Regions from separate parts of the Microbacterium sp. JZ70 genome, predicted to be linked through region 2. Evidence: riboswitches for the same ligand, from Rfam matches in the RefSeq annotation. Region 2 holds a riboswitch; each other region holds the start of a gene.
What was found. Region 2 has a riboswitch for thiamine pyrophosphate ahead of M1D46_RS00060 (ECF transporter S component). Riboswitches for the same ligand answer to the same signal wherever they lie in the genome.
Positions count from the first base shown of each region.

Region 1: linked by a shared signal. The riboswitch ahead of thiM (hydroxyethylthiazole kinase) and the one ahead of M1D46_RS00060 (ECF transporter S component) in region 2 are both predicted to bind thiamine pyrophosphate.
Region 3: linked by a shared signal. The riboswitch ahead of thiC (phosphomethylpyrimidine synthase ThiC) and the one ahead of M1D46_RS00060 (ECF transporter S component) in region 2 are both predicted to bind thiamine pyrophosphate.

Region 1 covers NZ_CP096405.1:2,724,020-2,730,810, reverse strand. The annotation lists gene M1D46_RS12645 (cysteine desulfurase family protein) at 1-1,076, opposite strand, end outside; gene nadC (carboxylating nicotinate-nucleotide diphosphorylase) at 1,080-1,931, opposite strand; gene nadB (L-aspartate oxidase) at 1,925-3,442, opposite strand; gene nadA (quinolinate synthase NadA) at 3,439-4,770, opposite strand; gene M1D46_RS12625 (NUDIX hydrolase) at 4,854-5,459, opposite strand; TPP riboswitch at 5,611-5,706, shown strand; gene thiM (hydroxyethylthiazole kinase) at 5,698-6,531, shown strand; gene thiE (thiamine phosphate synthase) at 6,528-6,791, shown strand, end outside.
Region 2 covers NZ_CP096405.1:6,761-13,551, forward strand. The annotation lists gene M1D46_RS00040 (Nramp family divalent metal transporter) at 119-1,378, shown strand; gene M1D46_RS00045 (aldo/keto reductase) at 1,391-2,389, opposite strand; gene M1D46_RS00050 (energy-coupling factor transporter transmembrane component T family protein) at 2,455-3,240, opposite strand; gene M1D46_RS00055 (ABC transporter ATP-binding protein) at 3,237-4,721, opposite strand; gene M1D46_RS00060 (ECF transporter S component) at 4,723-5,343, opposite strand; TPP riboswitch at 5,335-5,445, opposite strand; gene M1D46_RS00065 (D-alanyl-D-alanine carboxypeptidase family protein) at 5,511-6,791, shown strand, end outside.
Region 3 covers NZ_CP096405.1:513,746-520,536, reverse strand. The annotation lists gene M1D46_RS02315 (NUDIX hydrolase) at 1-17, opposite strand, end outside; gene M1D46_RS02310 (DUF2520 domain-containing protein) at 229-984, shown strand; gene panC (pantoate--beta-alanine ligase) at 981-1,832, shown strand; gene panD (aspartate 1-decarboxylase) at 1,832-2,221, shown strand; gene panB (3-methyl-2-oxobutanoate hydroxymethyltransferase) at 2,218-3,087, shown strand; TPP riboswitch at 3,127-3,234, shown strand; gene thiC (phosphomethylpyrimidine synthase ThiC) at 3,233-4,963, shown strand; gene M1D46_RS02285 (FAD-dependent oxidoreductase) at 4,950-6,125, shown strand; gene thiS (sulfur carrier protein ThiS) at 6,122-6,361, shown strand; gene M1D46_RS02275 (thiazole synthase) at 6,363-6,791, shown strand, end outside.

The DNA.
Region 1 (6,791 bases), 940 kb from region 2:
AGCGAGCCCTCGTGGCGGTGCGCGAGCGTGAAGCGGACCGCGGTCTGCGCCTCCTCGGGCAGGACCCCGAGCGCGATGAGGACGTGCGACGGCTCGTCGCTTCCCGCGGCGCAGGCCGACCCGCTAGACGACACGACGCCGCGGCGCTCGAGCTCGAGCAGCACGGCCTCGCCGCTCGTGCCCGCGAAGGTGAAGCTCGCCGTGCCGGGGAGGCGCCGGGACGGATGGCCGGTGAGGCGCGCCGAGGGCACGAGCGCGAGCACCCGTGAGATGAAGGCGTCGCGGATGGCCGCCACGCGCCGAGCGCTGTCGGCGCGCTCGGCGTCGGCGAGCTCGAGCGCCGTCGCGAATCCGACGGCATCCGCGACCGCCTCGGTGCCGCTGCGGCGACCGCGCTGCTGGCCGCCGCCGTGGAGGAGTGGCTCGATCGGGATGCGTCCGCGCACGGCGAGCACGCCGGTGCCGGGCGGTGCCCCGATCTTATGGCCGGCGAGCGCGATCGCGTCGGCGCCCGTGTCGGCCAGCGGCAGCCATCCCGCCGCCTGCACGGCGTCGAGGTGCAGGGGGACGCGGCGCCCCGCGAGCGCGTCGGCGATGCCCCGCGCGTCCTGCACGGTGCCGATCTCGTTGTTGGCGAGCCCGATCGACACGAGCGCGGTGTCGTCGCGGAGGGCTGCGGCGACGTCGTCCGGCCGGACGAGGCCGTCCGCGTCGACGGGGAGGAGGGTCACCTCGAACCCGTGGAGGCGGCGGAGGTAATCGGCCGAGGCGAGGATCGACTCGTGCTCGATCGGCGTCGTCACGACGTGTCGTGCACGCGGCGCAGCGCCCAGGGCGATCCCCTTCACCGCGAGGTTGTTCGCCTCGGTTCCGCCCGAGGTGAAGACGATGTCGCCTCGGCGCATCCCGAGCACGGCCGCGACCCTGGCGCGGGCGTCCTCGAGAGCGCGCGCGGCTCGCTCGCCGACCGTGTGGTGGCTCGACGGGTTGCCGAATGCGCGCGTCAGGTGGGGCTCCATGGCCGCGAGCACCTCGGGCCGCACGGGCGTCGTCGCGGCGTTGTCGAGGTAGAGCACGGCTCAGCTCACGCGCATGTCGAGACCGAGGTCGAGCGCGCGGGCGGAGTGCGTCAGCGCGCCGACCGAGATGACGTCGACGCCCGTCTCGGCGATGCCCCGCACCGTGCCGAGGTCGACGCCGCCCGACGCCTCGACGATCGCTCGCCCGCCGACGATCCCGACGCCGCGACGGAGGTCGTCGAGAGAGAAGTTGTCGAGCATGATCGTGTCGACTCCGGCCGCGAGCACGGGCTCGATCTGGTCGATGCGATCGACCTCGACCTCGACGTGCGCCGTGTGCGGCAGACGCGCGATGCCCGCGCGGAGGGCGGTCGTCAGGTCGGCGCCGCCGGCCTGGAGCACGGCGAGATGGTTGTCCTTCGCCATGACCGCGTCCGACAGCGAGTGCCGGTGGTTGTGCCCTCCGCCGCAGCGGACGGCATGCCGCTCGAACGCGCGGAGCCCCGGCGTCGTCTTCCGGGTGTCGACGATCCGCGCGCGCGTGCCCGCCACCTCGGCGACGAATCGCGCCGTGAGCGTCGCGACGCCCGACATCCGCTGGGTGAAGTTCAGGCCGATGCGCTCTGCGGTGAGCACCGCGCGGGCCGGCCCGGCGACGGTCGCGAGCACGTCGCCCGCGGCGAAGGGCGCGCCGTCCGCCACGTGGAGGTCGACCTCGGTCGCGCGATCCGTGAGGGCGAACGCCGCCCGGAAGACCTCGCCTCCGCTGAACACGCCGTCCTCGCGCGCGACGAGCGATGCCTGCGCGTGAGCGGATGCGGGAAGGAACGCCTCGCTCGTGAGGTCGCCCCACGGCGCGTCCTCCTCGAGGGCGGCGCGGACGGTGCGCTCGATCGTCGACGCCGTCAGCATGCGGCACCCGCTGAGACGAGTTCGCGCGCGTGCGCGGACGCGTCGTCGGTGCGGAAATGCGACCCCACCGAGCCGGGCCGGGCGAGGGCGGCGCTCGCCGCGGCGAGGCCCACGCGCACGAGCCCCGCGTCCTCGTGCGCGGCGACCGTCTGCGGACGGGGGAGGGCGTCCTGCCACGCGGCGAGCACGGCCACGGCGTGCGCGAGGCCCGCGCCGTCGCGGAGGAGCCCCACGTGATCCCACATGAGCCGCTGCAGGGCGGCGCGCGAGAAGGGCGGGACGGCGGCGAGCTCCGACGGCGACTCCGGGCCGGGCGCGGAGGGGAGCGCGGGCGCCGCATCGACCTCGGCCGCGAGGATGGCCGCGGCCGCGCGCGCGGCGAAGACCGCGCCCTCGAGAAGGGAGTTGGAAGCGAGGCGGTTGGCGCCGTGCACGCCCGTGCGCGCGCACTCGCCGACGGCGAGGAGGCCGGCCAGGCTCGTGCGCCCGTCGAGGTCGGTCGCGATCCCGCCCATGAGGTAGTGGGCGGCCGGCGCGACGGGGATCGGGTGCGCGGCCCAGTCGAGCCCGCGCCCGGCGAGCGCCCTCGCGATCGTCGGGAAGCGCGCCTCGAGTCGCCGACGGCCGATGCGCGTCGCGTCCAGGAGCACGGGGCGCCCGCCCTGCTCCGCCATCCGCCGGGCGATCGATCGCGCGACGACATCGCGCGGCGCGAGCTCGCCGTCGGGGTGGTCGTCGAGCACGAAGCGCCGTCCGTCGAGGTCGATGAGGTCGGCGCCCTCGCCGCGCACCGCCTCGGAGACGAGGAACGGCGCGCCCTCGGCGAGCACGGTGGGGTGGAACTGCGCGAACTCGAGATCGACGACCGCGGCCCCCGCCCGCAGGGCGGCCGCGATGCCGTCGCCGGTCACGACGTCGGGGTTGGTGGTGCGCGCCCACAGCCGCCCCGCTCCGCCGGTCGCGAGCACGACGGCATCCGCCCGGAGCGCCTCAGGGCGCCCGTCGGCGAGCAGCTCGACTCCCGCGACGCGTCCGTCCTCCACGAGGAGGCCGGCGAGGAGCGTCCGCTCGCGAAGGCGGACGCCCGCCTCGAGCGCGGCCGCGATGAGCGCGATCTCGATCGCGAGGCCCGTCGCGTCTCCGCCCGCGTGGAGGATGCGCGGATGCGCGTGCGCGGCCTCGAGTCCTCGCGCCAGTGCGCCCGAGGTGTCTCGGTCGAACGCGACGCCGAGGTCCATGAGCTCGCGCACGCGCGCCGGCCCCTCCGACACGAGCACGTCGACCGCCGCGGGGTCGCACAGGCCGGCGCCCGCGGCGAGCGTGTCGGCCGCGTGGCTCTCGACGCTGTCATCGGGGAAGAGCGCGGCCGCGATGCCGCCCTGCGCGTGCCGCGTGCTGCCGTCGGCCATCCCCGCCTTCGTGACCAGCTGCACATCCGCCCCGCCGCGCGCGAGGTGCAGCGCCGTCGCGAGGCCCGCGACGCCGCTTCCGACGACGATGACCCCGGTCATGCGCGCGCGCCTCCCGTCGGCAGGGGCTTGGCCGCGAGCATCCGCTCGAGCGCGACGCGCGCCGGGTCCGCCACCGCGTCGTCGACGCCGATCCGGTTGACCACGCGACCCGCGACGAGCTCCTCGAGCACCCACGCGAGGTAGCCGGGGTGGATGCGGTACATCGTCGAGCAGGGGCACACGACGGGGTCGAGGCAGAAGATCGTGTGCTGCGGGTGCTCGGCGGCGAGCCGGCGCACGAGGTTGATCTCGGTGCCGATCGCGAACGTGGTCGGCTCGGTCGCCGCCTCGATCGCCTTGCGGATGTAGTCGGTCGATCCCGCCTCGTCGGCGGCGTCGACGACGGGCATGGGGCACTCCGGATGCACGATGACGCGCACGCCCGGATGCTCGGCGCGCGCGGTCTCGATCTGGTCGACCGTGAAGCGGCGGTGCACGGAGCAGAAGCCGTGCCAGAGGATGACCTCGGCGTCGCGCAGCGTCTCCTCGGACGACCCGCCGTACGGCGCGCGAGGGTTCCACAGCGGCATGCGCTCGAGCGGCACGCCCATCGCCTTGGCGGTGTTGCGCCCGAGGTGCTGGTCGGGGAAGAAGAGCACGCGGCGCCCGCGGGCGAACGCCCACTCGAGCACGGTGCGCGCGTTGGACGACGTGCACACGATGCCGCCGTTGCGGCCGACGAAGCCCTTGATCGCCGCGGAGGAGTTCATGTAGGTCACCGGGACGACCGGCACGCGGCCGTCCGCGTCCGGCACGTCGAGCGGGCCGTACACGTCCGCGAGCTGCTCCCAGCACTCCTCGACCTGGTCGATGTCGGCCATGTCGGCCATCGAGCAGCCTGCGGCGAGGTTCGGCAGGATGACGGACTGCTCCGGGCGGGACAGCATGTCGGCGGTCTCGGCCATGAAGTGCACGCCGCAGAAGACGATCGCCTCGGCCTCGGGGTGCGCCTTCGCCGCGCCCGCGAGCTGGAACGAGTCGCCCACGTAGTCGGCGTGCTGGACGACCTCGTCGCGCTGGTAGAAGTGGCCGAGGACCACGACGCGGTCGCCGAGCGCCGCCTTCGCCGCCCGGATGCGATCGTGCAGCTCGGCTTCCGGGGCCTCGCGGTAGGCGCGGGGGAGCTCGCCCTGCCGCGGGGCGTCGGTCGGGATCACGTCGCCCATCGAGGCGCCGGGGCCGTACCCGGCGACGGCGTCGAAGCTCCAGGGCCCCGCCGCGAGGTCGGTCGAGCACGTCGAGCCTGCGGCGCCGCCCGAGACGATCGCCTGGATCTCGTGATCGACGCTCGCGTCGCGGGCGGTGAGGGTGATGCTGGTCGCGGCCATGGGGACCCCTGTTCGTGTCGATTCGACTCTAAGTCGTCGACACCACTTTAAGTCAGGTTGACCACAAAGGCGAGCGGGGCTCCTCAGGCCGGTCCGAGCGGCCCGCGATCGGCGAGCTCGACCTCCGAGTTGTAGCGGTAAAGGCGCGCCGGGCGATGCTTGCCGGTGCGGAACGACTCGGTCGGGAGGAGCGCCTCGGAGCCCTCGAGGAGGCGGCGGAAGTTCGACGGGTCGAGGCGGCGCCCGAGCACGGCCTCGTAGACCTCCCGCAGCTCGGTCAGCGTGAACTCGTCGGGCAGGAGGCCGTGCGCGATCCGGCTGTAGCCGACCTTGTTGCGCAGCCGCCACACGGCGTAGTCGACGATCCGGTTGTGGTCGAAGGCGAGCGCCGGCAGGTCGTCCACGTCGAACCACTCGACGTTCTCCGGCGCGTCCTCCGCGGCGCGCTGCGCATCCACGAGGTCCGAGCGCAGGAGCGCCCAGTAGACGACCGACACGACGCGCGTGGGGGAGCGGTCGACGTCGCCGAAGGCGTAGAGCTGCTCGAGGTAGCTCGGGCTGAGCGCGGTCGTCTCGGCGAGCGTGCGGGCGGCGGCGTCGTCGAGCCCCTCCCGCTCGTCGAGCCATCCGCCCGGGAGCGCCCACGCGCCCTCGAACGGCTCCCGCGTGCGGCGCACGAGCGGGATCATGAGCGCGTCGGCCCCGGGCCGCGAGCGCAGCGAGAAGATCACGGTCGAGACGGCGACGCGGATGCCGGCGCTCTCGGTCGCGGAAGGGGAGGTCACCCTTCGAGCGTAGGCGACCCGGCGCGCGGGCCATCGCGGACCCGCTATGCTCGCTCGCAGTGACACGGGGTGTCCCCATCCGGGACTGAGATCACACCCGTATGCACCTGATCTCGTTAGGACGAGCGGAGGGATGTCGCTGATGAGTGACGCGCACCTGTCGGTATCCGATGGCCCCGGGGCCGTGCTGTCGAGACTGCGCGAGACCGCGCCGCTCGTGCAGTGCATCACGAACTCCGTGGTCGTGAACGTCACGGCCAACGCGCTGCTCGCGGTGGGCGCGGCGCCCGTGATGGCCGACATCCCCGAGGAGGCCGGGGAGTGCGCGGCGTTCGCGTCGGCGCTCCTGGTCAACCTCGGGACGCCGACCGCCGAGCAGCGCGCGGCGATGACCGCCGCGGTCGCCGCGGCACGCGCTTCCGGCACGCCGTGGGTCCTCGATCCCGTGGGCGTGGGCGCCCTCGGCCTGCGCACCGGCGTCGCGCGCGACCTGCTCGCGCACCGGCCGACCGTGATCCGCGGCAACGCCTCGGAGGTGCTCGCGCTCGCGGGCGCCGGCTCGGGCGGGCGCGGGGTCGATGCGGCCGACGAGGTCGATGCGGCGCTCGACGCCGCCCGCGCGCTCGCCGAGCGCACGGGCGCGGTCGTCGCGGTGTCGGGCGCGGTCGACGCGGTCACCGACGGCGCGCGCACGGAGCGCATCGCGGGCGGGAGCGCGCTCCTCACCCGCATGACGGGAGGCGGCTGCTCGCTCGGAGCGGTCGTGGCCGCCTGTGTCGCGGCGGCGGATGGCCCGGATGCCGCGTTCGCGGGCACGATCGCGGCGCACGCCGTCTACGCGGCCGCCTCCGAGCGCGCGGCGGCCGTCGCGACGGGCCCCGGCTCGTTCGCGGTGGCGTTCCTCGACGCGCTCGCGGAGGTGGATGCGGTCGACGTTTCCGCGCCCGAGCGCTTCGCGACGGAGGTGCCGGCATGACCGCGCGACCTCTCGACCTCTCCCTCTACCTCGTCGCGGACGCCGCGACGATCACCGGCCGCTCGCTCGTCGACGTCGTCGCCCAGGCGGTCGACGGAGGGGCATCGACCGTGCAGATCCGCGGCAAGGACCTGTCCGCCGCCGATCTCCTCGCCCTCGTCGAGGCCGCTGCCGCGCACACGCGCGGTCGTGCGACGCTGCTCGTGAACGACCGCGTCGACGTGTACCTCGCGGCACGGGCCGCGGGCGCCGCGGTCGAC
Region 2 (6,791 bases):
CGCGGCCGCCGCGCTCCCGCCCGCGCACCACCCCGGAGCGGATGCGCCGATCCGCCGCGATCTGCCGTTAGCGTCGGAGTGCGCGGGCCGTGCCGCGCCGCGAGACGAGGAGGTTCGCATGTCGACGTCGCCTGAGCAGACCCCGAAGTGGAAGGTGATCGGCCCCGGCCTGGTCGTCGCGGCGACCGGCGTGGGCTCGGCCGACATGGTCGCGACCCTCGTCGCGGGCTCGAACTACGGCTACATGCTCCTGTGGGCCGTGGTCCTCGGCGTGATCCTCAAGATCGTGCTCGTCGAGGGCGCGGGGCGGTACACGGTCGCGACCGGCCGCACGATCTTCGAGGGGTGGCGCTCCCTCGGGCGCTGGCCCGTGTGGTACTTCGCCCCGTACATCGTCATCTGGGGCTTCGTGTACGCGGCGTCGGCCATGAGCTCGACCGCGCTCCCGCTCGTCGCGCTGTTCGGCGGCGAGACCTGGATGTGGGCGGTCGCGATGGGGCTCGCCGGCTTCGTCCTCATCTGGTTCGGCAAGTACCGCTTCTTCGAGCGCATCACGGCCGCGCTCGTCGGCCTCATGTTCGTGACGATCGTGATCCTCGCGATCATCGCGGCGCCCAACGTCTTCCAGGTGCTCACCGGCCTCGTCCCTCTCCTGCCGGATGCCCCGAACGGCATCTTCTACACGCTCGCGCTCGCCGGCGGGGTCGGCGGCACGATCACGCTCGCGGCGTACGGCTACTGGCTGCGCGAGAAGGGGTGGGACAAGCCCCGCTTCCTCCGCGTCATGCGCATCGACAACACGGTCGCGTATGTCGTGACCGGCATCTTCGTGATCTCGATGCTCATCGTCGGGGTCGAGGTCGTGCAGGCGGCGGGCGTGGCGCTGGCGTCCGGCGACCAGGGCCTTCTCGAGCTCGACGCCGTCCTGCGCGAGCGCTACGGCGAGTTCATCGGAGTGTGGTTCCTGGTCGGCTTCTGGGCCGCGGGCTTCTCGTCGCTGCTCGGCGTCTGGAACGGCGTCTCGCTCATGTTCGCCGACTTCATGGGCAACATCACCGGCAAGGGCTCCGATCACGCCGACTCCCGCGGACACGGCAAGTGGTTCCGCGTCTACGTGCTGTGGCTGACGTTCCCGCCCATGCTCATGCTGTTCCTCGACCAGCCGATCTTCCTCGTGCTGCTCTACGGATTCCTCGGCGCGCTCTTCATGCCCTTCCTCGCGATCACGCTCCTGCCCATCCTCAACACCGATCGCGTGCCGACGGAGTTCCGCAACCGCTGGCACCACAACGTCGCGCTCGGCATCACGGCCGTGCTCTTCATCGTGCTCGGGGTGTACCAGGCCTGGAACGCGCTCGCGACGGTCATCGCGGGCTGAGCCCGCGCCGCCTCACCAGCGCGGGTGGATGGCCTCGCGCAGGTGGGCGTCGTAGATCCGGCGCACGCCGGCCTCGAACGCCTCGCCGAGCGGGGAGACGGAGCCCGCGGCTGCGTTGCTCCGCGCCTGGGCGATCGAGCGGGCGCCGGGGATGACGCTGCTCACGCCGGGCTGCTGCCAGAGCCACGCGATCGCCGCCTGCGCGGGCGACACGCCCTCGGGTGCCTGCTCGGCGACGAGCGCGCTGAACTCGCGCGCGGCCTGGACGCCGGTCGCGTAGTCGACGCCGGAGAAGGTCTCGCCCACGTCGAAGGCCTCGCCCGAGCGGTTGTATGTGCGGTGGTCGTTCGCCGCGAACGAGGTCGTCTCGTCGTACCGCCCTGACAGGAGACCCGACGCGAGCGGCACCCGGGCGATGATCCCGACCCCGGCCTCCTGCGCCGCGGGGAGCACCTCGTCGAGCGGCTTGAGGCGGAAGGCGTTCACGATGATCTGCACGGTCGCGACGTTCGGCCGCGCGATCGCCGCGAGCGCCTCCGCGACGGTCTCGACGCTCACGCCGTAGTGGGCGATCGCCCCCTCGTCCACGAGCACGTCGAGCGCGTCGAAGACCGCGTCGTCGGCGTACACCGACGACGGCGGGCAGTGCAGCTGGACGAGATCGAGAGTGTCGACGCCGAGGTTGGCGCGCGACCGGTCGGTCCACGCCCGGAAGTTCTCGAGCGTGTAGTTCTCGGGCACCTGATCGACGCGACGGCCCATCTTCGTCGCGACCGTGATGTCGTCCCGCAGACCGCGCTCGTCGAGGAAGCGGCCGATGATCTGCTCGCTGCGGCCGTCTCCGTAGACGTCGGCGGTGTCGAAGAACGTCACGCCGCCCTCCGTCGCCGCCGCGAGCACGCCGAGCGCGTCGGCCTCCGACACGTCGCCCCAGTCGGCGCCGAGCTGCCACGTGCCGAGTCCGACGACAGAGACGTCGCGTCCGGTTCGTCCGAGTGTCCTGTGCTCCATGTCCGCCTCCGCGTCGTGGGTTGTCGAGCCGCGTCCGATTATGCCCGCCCGCGAGGACACCGGGCTCAGCTCGGGCCGAGGATGAAGTTCCACGCGCCCGTCGCGACCGCGACGGCGACCGCGGTGAGCGAGATGCCGAGGCCGATCGCGAGGAGCATCCACTCGCGCGCGCCCCAGGGCGAGCGGCGCGCCCACGTCCGGGCGCGGTCGCTCCCGAAGCCGCGCGCCTCCATCGAGGTCGCGAGGGTCGCCCCGCGACGCAGGGCGAGGACGACGAGGGCGAAGGCCATCCCGAGGACGCGGCGCACGCGGCCGGTATCGGCGACGCCGCGCGCACGACGGGCGAGCTCGAGCTCGCGCCAGTCGTCGAAGAGGAGCCCGACCAGGCGCATGCCGCCGAGCGCGCCGAGCACGAACCGCGCCGGGAGCCGCACGCGCTGCGCGAGACCATCCGCGAGATCGGTCGGATCGACGGTCGCGAAGAGGACGACGCCGGGCAGCGCGAGCGCGAGGATGCGCAGGCACGTCGCGGCGGCGAGGGCGAGCGATCCGTCGCTCACGCGCACGAGCAGCCACTCGAAGTGGACGGTGCCGCTGGGCTCGCCGTACAGCGCGATCGTCACGGCGGCGAGCGGCGCCGCGATCCAGACGGGCGCGGTGCGGCGCCAGAACGTGCGCGCGTCGACGCCGGCGGCGAGGAGCAGCGGGATCTCGAGGAGGAGCGCGACCGCCGCCGAGACGACGTCGATCGTGAGGATGAGCGGGAACGCGATGAGGAGCGCGGCGCCGAGCTTCGCGACCGGGTTCACGTGCGCGAGCGGGCCCCGAGGGATGGGCGGCGCTGGGATCATCCGAGCACCCCCGCTCCGTCGAGGCGGTGGACGCGCGCGTCGAGGGCCGCGAGGACGTCGGCGTCGTGCGTCACGGCGACGACCGCCGACGGAGCGGCGTCTGCTCCGTCGCGCAGCCGCGCGATGATGTCGACGAGCTCGGCCCACGTCGTCGCGTCCTGGCCGAACGTCGGCTCGTCGAGGACGCAGACGCGCGGCCGGGTCGCGAGCATGGCCGCGACCGTGAGGCGGCGCTTCTCGCCGCCCGAGAGGGTATGGGGGTTGGCGTCCGCGAGGTGGGCGAGGCGCAGCGCGGCGAGGAGCTCCTCCCCGCGCGCCGAGATCTCCGCGTCGGGCACTCGGAGCGCGCGCATGCCCACCTCGAGCTCGGCGCGCACCGTGTTCGCGAGGAGCTGGTGATCGGGCGACTGCAGCACGGTGCCGATCCGGGTGAGGAGCTCGCGCGAGCGCCATCGGATGGGCGCGGGGCCTGCGCCTGCCGCGAGTTCGGGTGCCGCCGCCACTCGGCCGTCGACCGGCGGCAGGAGCCCTGCGAGCGTGCGCGCGAGGGTCGACTTCCCCGCGCCGTTGCGGCCGGTGATGCCGAGCACCTCGCCGGGGCGCACCTCCAGGTCGACGGGGCCGGCCACGGCCGTGTCGCGCAGGCGCCCCACCTGCAGCGCTTCCGCAGCGAGGAGAGGAGCGCCCGGCGCGTGGCGCGGCGGGCCGGGGCGACGCGGCGGGATGCCCGGCACCCACACGCCGCCCGACGCGAGCTCGGCGCCACGTCGGGCGAGGACGACCTCGGGCGTCCCGTCGGCGACGACGCCCTGCTGACCGCCGCCGAGGACGATCACGCGATCGACGACGGGAAGCCACACGTCGACCCGGTGCTCGACGACGACGAGCGTGGCACCCGTGTGCGCGACGACGCGCGACACCGCGTCGCGCACCTCGACGACCCCCTCGGGATCGAGGTTCGCGGTCGGCTCGTCGAGCAGCAGGAGCCCGGGGCGCATGGCGAGCGCACCGGCGAGGGCGAGGCGCTGCTTCTGCCCGCCCGACAGCGCGGACGTCGAGCGGTCGAGCGGCACGTCGAGGCCGACGATCGCGAGCGCCTCCTGCACGCGCGACCAGATCTCGTCGTGCGGGACGCCGAGGTTCTCGCACCCGAACGCGACGTCGTCCCCGACGCGCGCAAGCACGGCCTGTGCGTCGGGGTCCTGCTGCACGAGCCCGGTCCGTCCGCGTGCGGCCTCCGGCGGCGCGCCGTCGACGAGGAGACGGCCCGCCTGCTCTCCCTCGTCCTCGCCGCCGAGCACGCCGGCGAGCGCCTGCAGCACGGTCGACTTGCCCGATCCGCTCGCTCCGAGAAGCAGCACGCGCTCCCCCGGCCGGATCGACAGCGTGACGTCCTGGGCCGCCCATGCCAGGCGCGTGCCGTACCGCCATCCCCACCCCTCGGCGAGGATGCCGCAGGGGCGGGTCTCCGCGGCCGTCACGTCAGACGCGTCGCGCGACGTCGCGCCCCGCGGCGAAGCGGCTGAGCGCTCCGGTCGCCGCGAGTGCGCGCACGATCGCCCAGCCGCCGAGGCCGGCGATGACGGCGCCCGACAGCGTCGTCGACGCGATGTAGATGGCCGTGAAGGCCGCGTCAGCCCCCGCGTACCAGTTGACGATGTCGTTGATGCCGCAGGCGAGGCCCGCCGCAGCGCCCGCGAGCGCCGCGACGACGGGACCGAAGGCGCGGTACAGGAAGATCGCGAGGACGATCTCGGCGCCGAGGCCCTGCACGAGGCCGGAGACGATCGTGAGCGGACCCCACTGGTTGCCGACGAGCGCCGAGATCACGGCGGCGAGCAGCTCGGTGTAGAGCGCGGCGCCCGGCTTGCGGACGACGAGTCCGCCGATCACGCCCGCGATGAGCCACGGGCCGGCGACGAGGCCGCCGAGCCCGGGCAGGAGCGGGCTGAGCAGCGTGCTCGGCAGCTCGTAGGCGATGTTCCAGACGAGGAACACGACCGCGCACGCGACGCCGATCACGCTCGCGACGACGATGTCGACGACCCGCCACGTGAAGCGGCGGCCGGTCGCGGTCTGTCCTGCGGAAACGGACGTGGACATTCGTTCTCCTTCCTTCGCCGGCATGACCCGGATCAGGTTCGACGGTCGACGCGCGGCTCGCGTCCTCTCAGTCCGGCTCGGCGGACTCCCGTGTGATGTGGGCTGATTCTACTCGCATCCCACGAGCCGCTTCCCGTCTTCGCAGGAGCAGCGGGTACCGTATGCGGGTGGCAATCGACGACATCCCTGCGGCGGAGACCGCGCCGTCGCAGGACGCCGCTGCGGCGCTCACGGCGCTCGGCTGGGTCGACCCCGACGCCGTCGCCGCCTCGCGCACGGCCGGCGCGCTTCCCACGAGCCGCCTCGTGCCCGTCGAGCCGTCGCTCCTTCCGCCGCGCACCCGCCGCCGGTTCTGGCTCGGGCCGACCGTCACTCTCGGCGTGCTCGCCCTCGGCTACGTCGCGTCCTGCGCGGTGTGGCCGCTCGCGAACGTCGCCCCCACCATCTCGGATCTCACCGTCGAGACGCCGATCGGCGAGGAGTTCCCCGTCACCTGGCCGGAGGACGGCATCGCCGCCCTCGCTGCGGAGGGCGGCCCCGGCGGCCCGATCGCCTCGAGCGACGAGGCGCTGCCGATGGCGAGCATCACGAAGATCATCACCGCGCTCATGATCATCGAGCGCGAGGGCCTCGAGCTGGGTCAGGATGGGCCGTCCTACGCCTTCACGCAGGCCGACAGCGACGAGTACTGGGCCTATCTCACGGCCGATGAGTCGTCGCTCGATGTCCCCGTGGGCGGCACGCTCACGCTGCACGAGATGCTGCAGGGCGTCATGCTCGGCTCGGCGAACAACTACGTCGACCGGCTCGTCCTCGAGCTGTGGGGCACGCAGGAGGCCTGGCTCGCCGATGCGCAGGCCTGGCTCGCGCAGCACGAGCTCACGGGCATCACGGTGGCCGACCCGAGCGGCATCGACCCGGCGAACACCGCCGACGCGCGCTCGCTCATCCGCCTCGCCGAGATCGCGCTCGAGGATCCGGTCCTCGCGAGCATCATGGCCGAGGACTCCGTCGTGCTCCCGGGAGCGGGGCTCGTCGAGAACTCGAACCCGCTCATCGGGGACGAGGGCGTGGTCGGCCTGAAGACCGGCTCGCTGTGGTCGACGGGCACGCAGTACTGGAACCTCCTGTCCGCGAAGGAGGTCACGATCGGCCAGACGAGCGTGACGCTCTACGCCGCGGTCGTCGGCCAGCCCGACGACGACAGCCGCGCGATCGTGAGCCGCGAGCTCCTCGCGCAGCTCGAGGAGGGCATGCAGCTGACGACCGCGGTCGCCGCCGAGGTGCCCGTCGCGCACGTCAGGACCGAGTGGGGCGCGCAGAGCACGATCGTGACCGCCGACGAGGCCCAGGTGATCTCGTGGCAGGGCGTCGCGCCATCCACCGATCCGTCGTACGAGGTCGAGCTCGGAGCCGAAGCCGGCGACGAGGTCGGCACGCTGGCCGTG
Region 3 (6,791 bases), 510 kb from region 2:
GAGCGCGGGTCGATCACGGCTTCGAGCCTGTCACAGGCCGGGGACCGGAGCGAGGATCCGAGTGACCGACAGTCGTCGGTGAAATCACCATGCACAGACATGAAGCGAACCAGGGAGCAGATCGGTAAGACACGGACCGGCACCACTGTGCACATTGCCGCCCGATTTTGCTCGATCGGCCCATGAGGCGGATACTCATGTCGCGCGCGTCCCCCGCGCACCGAGACCATGAGCATCCTCCGCACCCCGCACAGCGCCCTCGAGAGCGTCACGGTGGTCGGCCCCGGCCGACTGGGCCGGAGCATCGCCCGTGCCCTCCGGGCGGCCGGCGTCGTCGTGCACGGCCCGGTCGGGCGCGGCGAGGAGATCCCCGACGCGCCGGTCGTGCTGCTGTGCGTTCCGGACGGCGAGATCGCTGCCGCGGCGCACGCCGCGACGGCGGCGGGGCGGATGATCGGCCACACCTCCGGCGCGGTGCCGATCCACGATGTCGACTTCGGCCTCCACCCCCTGCAGACGTTCACCGGCGATGACAACCCGGCCGTGTTCCGCGGCATCGCGTGCGCGGTCGCGGGGCGCTCGGACGAGGCGCTCGAGACCGCGACGGGCATCGCGCTCCTGCTCGGCGCACGCGCGTTCCCTCTCGATGAGGCCCACCGGGCGGCCTACCACGCAGCCGCGTCGGTCGCGGCGAACTTCCTCGTGACCATCGCCGATGCCGCGGAGCGGATCGCCGAGACCGCGGGCATCCCGGCCAAGGAGGCGCGCCTGCTCCTCGCGCCGCTCGTGCGGCGCACCGTCGAGAACTGGGCGTCGGGAGGACCGGCGACAGCCCTGACGGGCCCGATCGCCCGCGGGGACGAGGAGACGGTCGAGCGCCAGCGCGCGGCGATCTCGGCCGGCCGGCCCGAGCTCGTCCCGCTCTTCGACGAGCTGTGCGAGGCGACCCGCGCGCTCGCACGCAGGAAGGAGCACGCGACATGAGGATCGTGCGCACCGTGTCCGACATGCGCGCCGCCGTGCGCACCGCGCGAGCCGAGGGCGCCTCGATCGGCCTCGTCCCCACGATGGGGGCCTTCCACGAGGGACACCTCTCGCTCATGCGCCGTGCGCGGGAGGCGTCCGACGTCGTGGTCGTGTCGCTCTTCGTCAACCCCACGCAGTTCGGGGCGAACGAGGACCTCGGCTCCTATCCGCGCGACGAGGCCAGGGATGCCGCGCTCGCCGAGGAGGCGGGAGCGGACATCCTCTTCGCGCCGCCCGTCTCCGAGATGTATCCCGACGGCTTCGCCACGACCATCCACGTGTCCGGCATCACCGACGTGTTGTGCGGCGCGCACCGCGGCCCGCACCACTTCGACGGCGTCGCCACCGTCGTCGCCAAGCTGCTCTCGATCGTGACCCCAGAGGTCGCCTTCTTCGGACAGAAGGACGCGCAGCAGGTGCTCGTCGTGCGCCGGCTCGTCCGCGACCTCGACCTGCCCGTGCGGATCGAGGCGTGCCCGATCGTCCGCGAGCCGGACGGCCTCGCGATGAGCTCGCGCAACGTCTACCTCGATGCCGCAGCGCGGGCGCAGGCGACCGCTCTGAACCGGGCGCTGACCGCGGCGGAGGATCTCGCGGCGCGGGGCGAGCGGGATGGCGCGGTGCTGCTCGCGGCCGCGCGATCCGTCCTCGCGGAGGCCGGCATCGAGCCCGAGTACCTCGAGCTGCGCGACGCCGAGCACCTCCGCCCTCTCGTCCGCGTCGATCGGGACGCGCTGCTCGCGGTCGCGGCCAGGGTCGGCGCCGCACGCCTCATCGACAACCGCATCCTCAAGGGAGAATCCTGATGCGCCGCATCATGCTCAAGTCGAAGATCCATCGCGCCACCATCACGGGAAGCGACCTCAACTACGTCGGCTCGATCACGATCGACCCCGATCTCCTCGAGGCGGCGGACATCCTCGAGCACGAGCAGGTGCACGTGCTCGACGTCGACAACGGCGCGCGCTTCGAGACGTACACGATCGCGGGGGAGCGGGGCTCGGGGGTCATGCAGGTCAACGGCGCTGCCGCCCGGCTCGTGCACGCGGGCGACACGATCATCGTCGTCTCCTACGCCGAGTACGACGAGAAGGACCTCGAGACGTACGAGCCCGTCGTCGTGCACGTCGACCGGGGCAACGGCATCATCCAGGTCGATGACGCGGTCGACCGTCTCCTGACGGCGCGCGCATGAGCACGCGGCCGGCGGCCCGCCCGCGCGTCGCGCCGGCCGACCTCGCCGCGCGCAAGGCCGCAGGCGAGCGCATCGCCATGGTGACCGCCTACGACCATCCCAGCGCGCAGGTGGCAGAGGCGGCAGGCGTCGACGTCGTGCTCGTGGGCGACTCGGCCGCGATGACGGTGCTCGGATACGACAGCACCGTGCCCGTCACCGTCGACGAGATGATCATGCTCACGGCCGCGGTCCGCAGGGGCCTGCAGAGTTCTCTGCTCGTCGCGGACCTGCCCTTCGGCTCGTACGAGGCCTCCGACGAGACCGCCGTCGCGACCGCGCAGCGCTTCGTGAAGGAGACGGGGTGCGATGCGGTCAAGATCGAGCGCGGCGGCACGTCGGTCGATCGCGCGCGCGCCATCGTCCGCGCGGGCATCCCCGTCATGGGGCACGTCGGCCTCACGCCGCAGACGGCGACCGCCCTCGGCGGATACCGTGCCCAGGGCCGGACCGCCGACGACGCGCTCGCGGTGTGCGAGAGCGCACTCGCGCTGCAGGAGGCCGGATGCTTCGCGATCGTCTTCGAGGCGATCCCGAGCGACGTCACGGACGCCCTGATGCCCCGGATGAGCGTCCCCGTGATCGGCATCGGCGCGGGCCCCGCCACCGACGGCCAGGTGCTCGTATTCCATGACCTTCTCGGCATATACGGGGGTCATGCGGCGCGCTTCGTCAAGCGGTACGCGGAGCTGCGGGGGGACATGATCGCCGGCGTCGAGCGCTATGTCGCGGAAGTCCGCGCGGGACAGTACCCCGCGACCGAGCACGGCTACTCCATGCCCGAAGAGGAATCTGCCCGGCTGAGGGAGCTGCTCGACGCGCTCTGACCCGCCGACTTGCGCGACCGCGGCTCCCTGCTACTCTGATCCGGTCCACACGGGAGTCCCAGCAGGGGCTGAGAACGAGCTGACGCTGCTCGCGACCGTCGAACCTGTTCGGGTCATGCCGGCGTAGGAAGTAGGAGCAGCTCTTTTGCGCACCCTGGAAGCGACGCATTCGCTCGCATATCTGCACGACGACGAGCACGGGATCCGGGTGCCGGTCACCCGCATCGCGCTCACGGACTCGCCGAACGGCGAGCGGAACGAGCCGTTCACGGCCTATCGGACGTCGGGTCCGGGCAGCGACCCGGTGAGGGGGCTGCCGCCGCTGAGGGCCGACTGGATCGCCGCACGCGGCGACGTCGAGGAGTACGACGGGCGCCCGCGCGACCTCCACGACGACGGCCGTGCGGCCGCGCGGCGCGGCGCCGCCTCCGCGGAGTGGCGGGGAGAGTCCGCCCGCCCGCGCCGCGCACGTCCCGGCCGGCGCGTGACGCAGATGCACTACGCGCGGCAGGGCGTCATCACGCCCGAGATGCGGTTCGTCGCGCTGCGCGAGGGGTGCGACGTCGAGCTCGTCCGCTCGGAGCTCGCGGCGGGGCGCGCGATCATCCCGAGCAACATCAACCATCCCGAGAGCGAGCCCATGATCATCGGGCGGGCGTTCCTCGTCAAGATCAACGCGAACATCGGGAACTCGGCCGTCACGAGCTCGATCGCCGAGGAGGTCGAGAAGCTCCAGTGGGCGACGACGTGGGGCGCCGACACGGTCATGGACCTCTCCACGGGCGACGACATCCACACAACGCGCGAGTGGATCATCCGGAACGCGCCCGTGCCGATCGGGACGGTCCCGATCTACCAGGCGCTCGAGAAGGTCGACGGGCAGGCGCATCGCCTCACCTGGGAGATCTTCCGCGACACCGTGATCGAGCAGTGCGAGCAGGGCGTCGACTACATGACGATCCACGCGGGCGTGCTGCTGCGCTACGTGCCGCTCACGGCAGAGCGGGTGACGGGCATCGTCTCGCGCGGCGGCTCGATCATGGCGGGCTGGTGCCTCGCCCACCATCGCGAGAACTTCCTCTACACGCACTTCGACGAGCTGTGCGAGATCTTCGCGCAGTACGACGTCGCGTTCTCGCTCGGCGACGGCCTGCGTCCCGGCTCGACGGCCGACGCCAACGACGTGGCGCAGTTCGCCGAGCTCGACACGCTCGCCGAGCTCACGCACCGGGCGTGGGAGCACGACGTGCAGGTCATGGTGGAGGGGCCCGGGCACGTGCCGCTGCACCTGGTCCGGGAGAACGTCGAGCGCCAGCAGGAGCTCTGCTCGGGGGCGCCCTTCTACACGCTCGGCCCCCTCGTCACCGACGTCGCCCCGGGGTACGACCACATCACCTCGGCGATCGGCGCGACCGAGATCGCACGGTGGGGCACCGCGATGCTCTGCTACGTCACGCCCAAGGAGCACCTGGGGCTGCCCAACCGCGACGACGTGAAGACGGGCGTCATCACGTACAAGATCGCGGCGCACGCGGCCGACCTCGCGAAGGGTCATCCGGGGGCGCGGGATCGGGATGACGCGCTGTCGAAGGCGCGCTTCGAGTTCCGCTGGCGCGATCAGTTCGCCCTCTCGCTCGACCCCGACACGGCCGAGGCCTTCCACGACGAGACGCTCCCGGCCGAGCCGGCCAAGACGGCGCACTTCTGCTCGATGTGCGGCCCGAAGTTCTGCTCGATGCGGATCTCCCAGGACATCCGCGACCGCTTCGGCGGCGCCGAGGAGCAGGAGGCGATCGCGGCCATGCGCCGGAAGTCCGAGGAGTTCGTCGCCGCCGGCGCGTCCGTCTACCTCGACGAGCCCCGTGTCCGGAGCTGACAGCAGGGTCGACGTCGCCGTCATTGGCGCAGGGGTCGTCGGCACGGCGATCGCCGTCGCGTGTGCGCGCGCGGGGCGCTCGGTGCGACTCATCGACCCCCGCCCGGGAGACGGCGCAACGTATGCCGCGGCCGGAATGCTGAGCCCCGCGGGCGAGCTCCAGCACACCGAGCGCGCTGCCGTGGCGCTCCACCGCGCCGCGGCGGCCGCATACCCCGACTTCGTCGCATCGCTGCCCGGCGGCGCCGCGGCGTGCGGGTACGAGGCCGCCCCGACGCTTCTCGTCGGGGTCGACGACGCCGACCGCCGACGGATCGTCGAGCTCGTGGACGCGGCGCCCGCGGTGCAGGCGGAGCGACGGAGCGTCCGAGAAGCGCGGGCCGCCGAGCCTCTGCTCGCGCCGGGACTCTCGTGCGCGTACGCGGCGGACGGCGACCATCGCGTCGATCCGCGCGCCCTCGTCCGCGCGCTTCGGGGCGCGCTCGCGCCATCCGCTCTCCGTCCGCTCGCGGCGAGGCGCCTGCTGCGCGGGCGGGGCGGTGCTGTGCACGGTGTCGAGCTCTCCGACGGGACAGCGATCGCCGCGGCCGAGGTGGTCGTCGCGAACGCGCTCGGCGCGGCGGACCTGGGCGCGACGCCCCCCGGCGTGCTGCGCGCGGTCCACGGAGACATCCTCCGCCTCCACGCGGCGGGCCTCCCGCGCCTCGCGCACACGGTCCGCGCCCTCGTCCGCGGCCGTGCCGTCTACCTCGTGCCGCGCGTCGACGGCGGGCTCGTCGTGGGCGCGACCGAGCGCGAGGACGCCGACGACGCGGTCTCCGCGGGGGGCGTGTCGGCGCTGCTCCGCGATGCGGCCGAGGTGATGCCGCTCGTCGACGAGTACCTCTTCGTCGAGGCGACCGCCCGCGCCCGTCCGACGACCCCCGATCATCTGCCCCTCGTCGGGCGGACCGCCCCGGGCCTCGTCGTCGCGACGGGAACGCATCGCAACGGCGTGCTGCTCGCCCCGCTCATCGCAGACCTCTGCCGCCGCATCGTCGACGACGTCGCCCCGCCGCGCGGCGTCGAGGCCGACCTGCTCGACCCTGGGCGGTTCGCCCCCACCCGCCTCCAACCCGGGCGCGACGTCGCGCCCCGTGACCGTGAAGGAGTCCTCGCATGATCGAGATCGATGTCAACGGAAGTGCTCTGCGGCTGCCCGAGGGGGCGGCGGTGTCGACGGTCGTCTCGGCGCTCACGGGCCGCGCGGTGACGCCCGAGGGCACGGCCGAGGACGGCGCGCCCCTCGGCGTCGCGGTCGCGGTCGACGCGGTCCTCGTGCCGCGCGCCCGCTGGGGGTCGCATCGGCTCGGCCCGGGCGCGCGGGTCGAGGTGCTCACCGCGGCGCAGGGCGGCTGACGTGGAGCCGCTCGTCATCGACGGCGTCGCCCTGTCGTCGCGGCTCATCGTCGGCACGGGCGGTGCGCCGAGCCTCGAGGTGCTCGACGAGGCTCTGCGGGCGTCGGGTACCGAGCTCACGACGGTCGCCGTGCGGCGATACGGAAGCGGAGCGGGCGGCCTCTACGCCCTGCTGCGCGAGCGCGGCATCCGCCTCCTCCCCAACACCGCGGGCTGCCGCACGGCGCACGACGCGGTGCTCACGGCCGAGCTCGCGCGCGAGGCGTTCGGCACGAGCTGGATCAAGCTCGAGGTCGTCGCCGACGACACGACGCTCCTGCCCGACCCGGTCGAGCTGCTCGACGCCGCGGAGCGGCTCGTCGCGGAGGGCTTCACGGTCTTCGCGTACACGAACGACGACCCCGTCACGGCGCTGCGGCTCGAGCAGCTC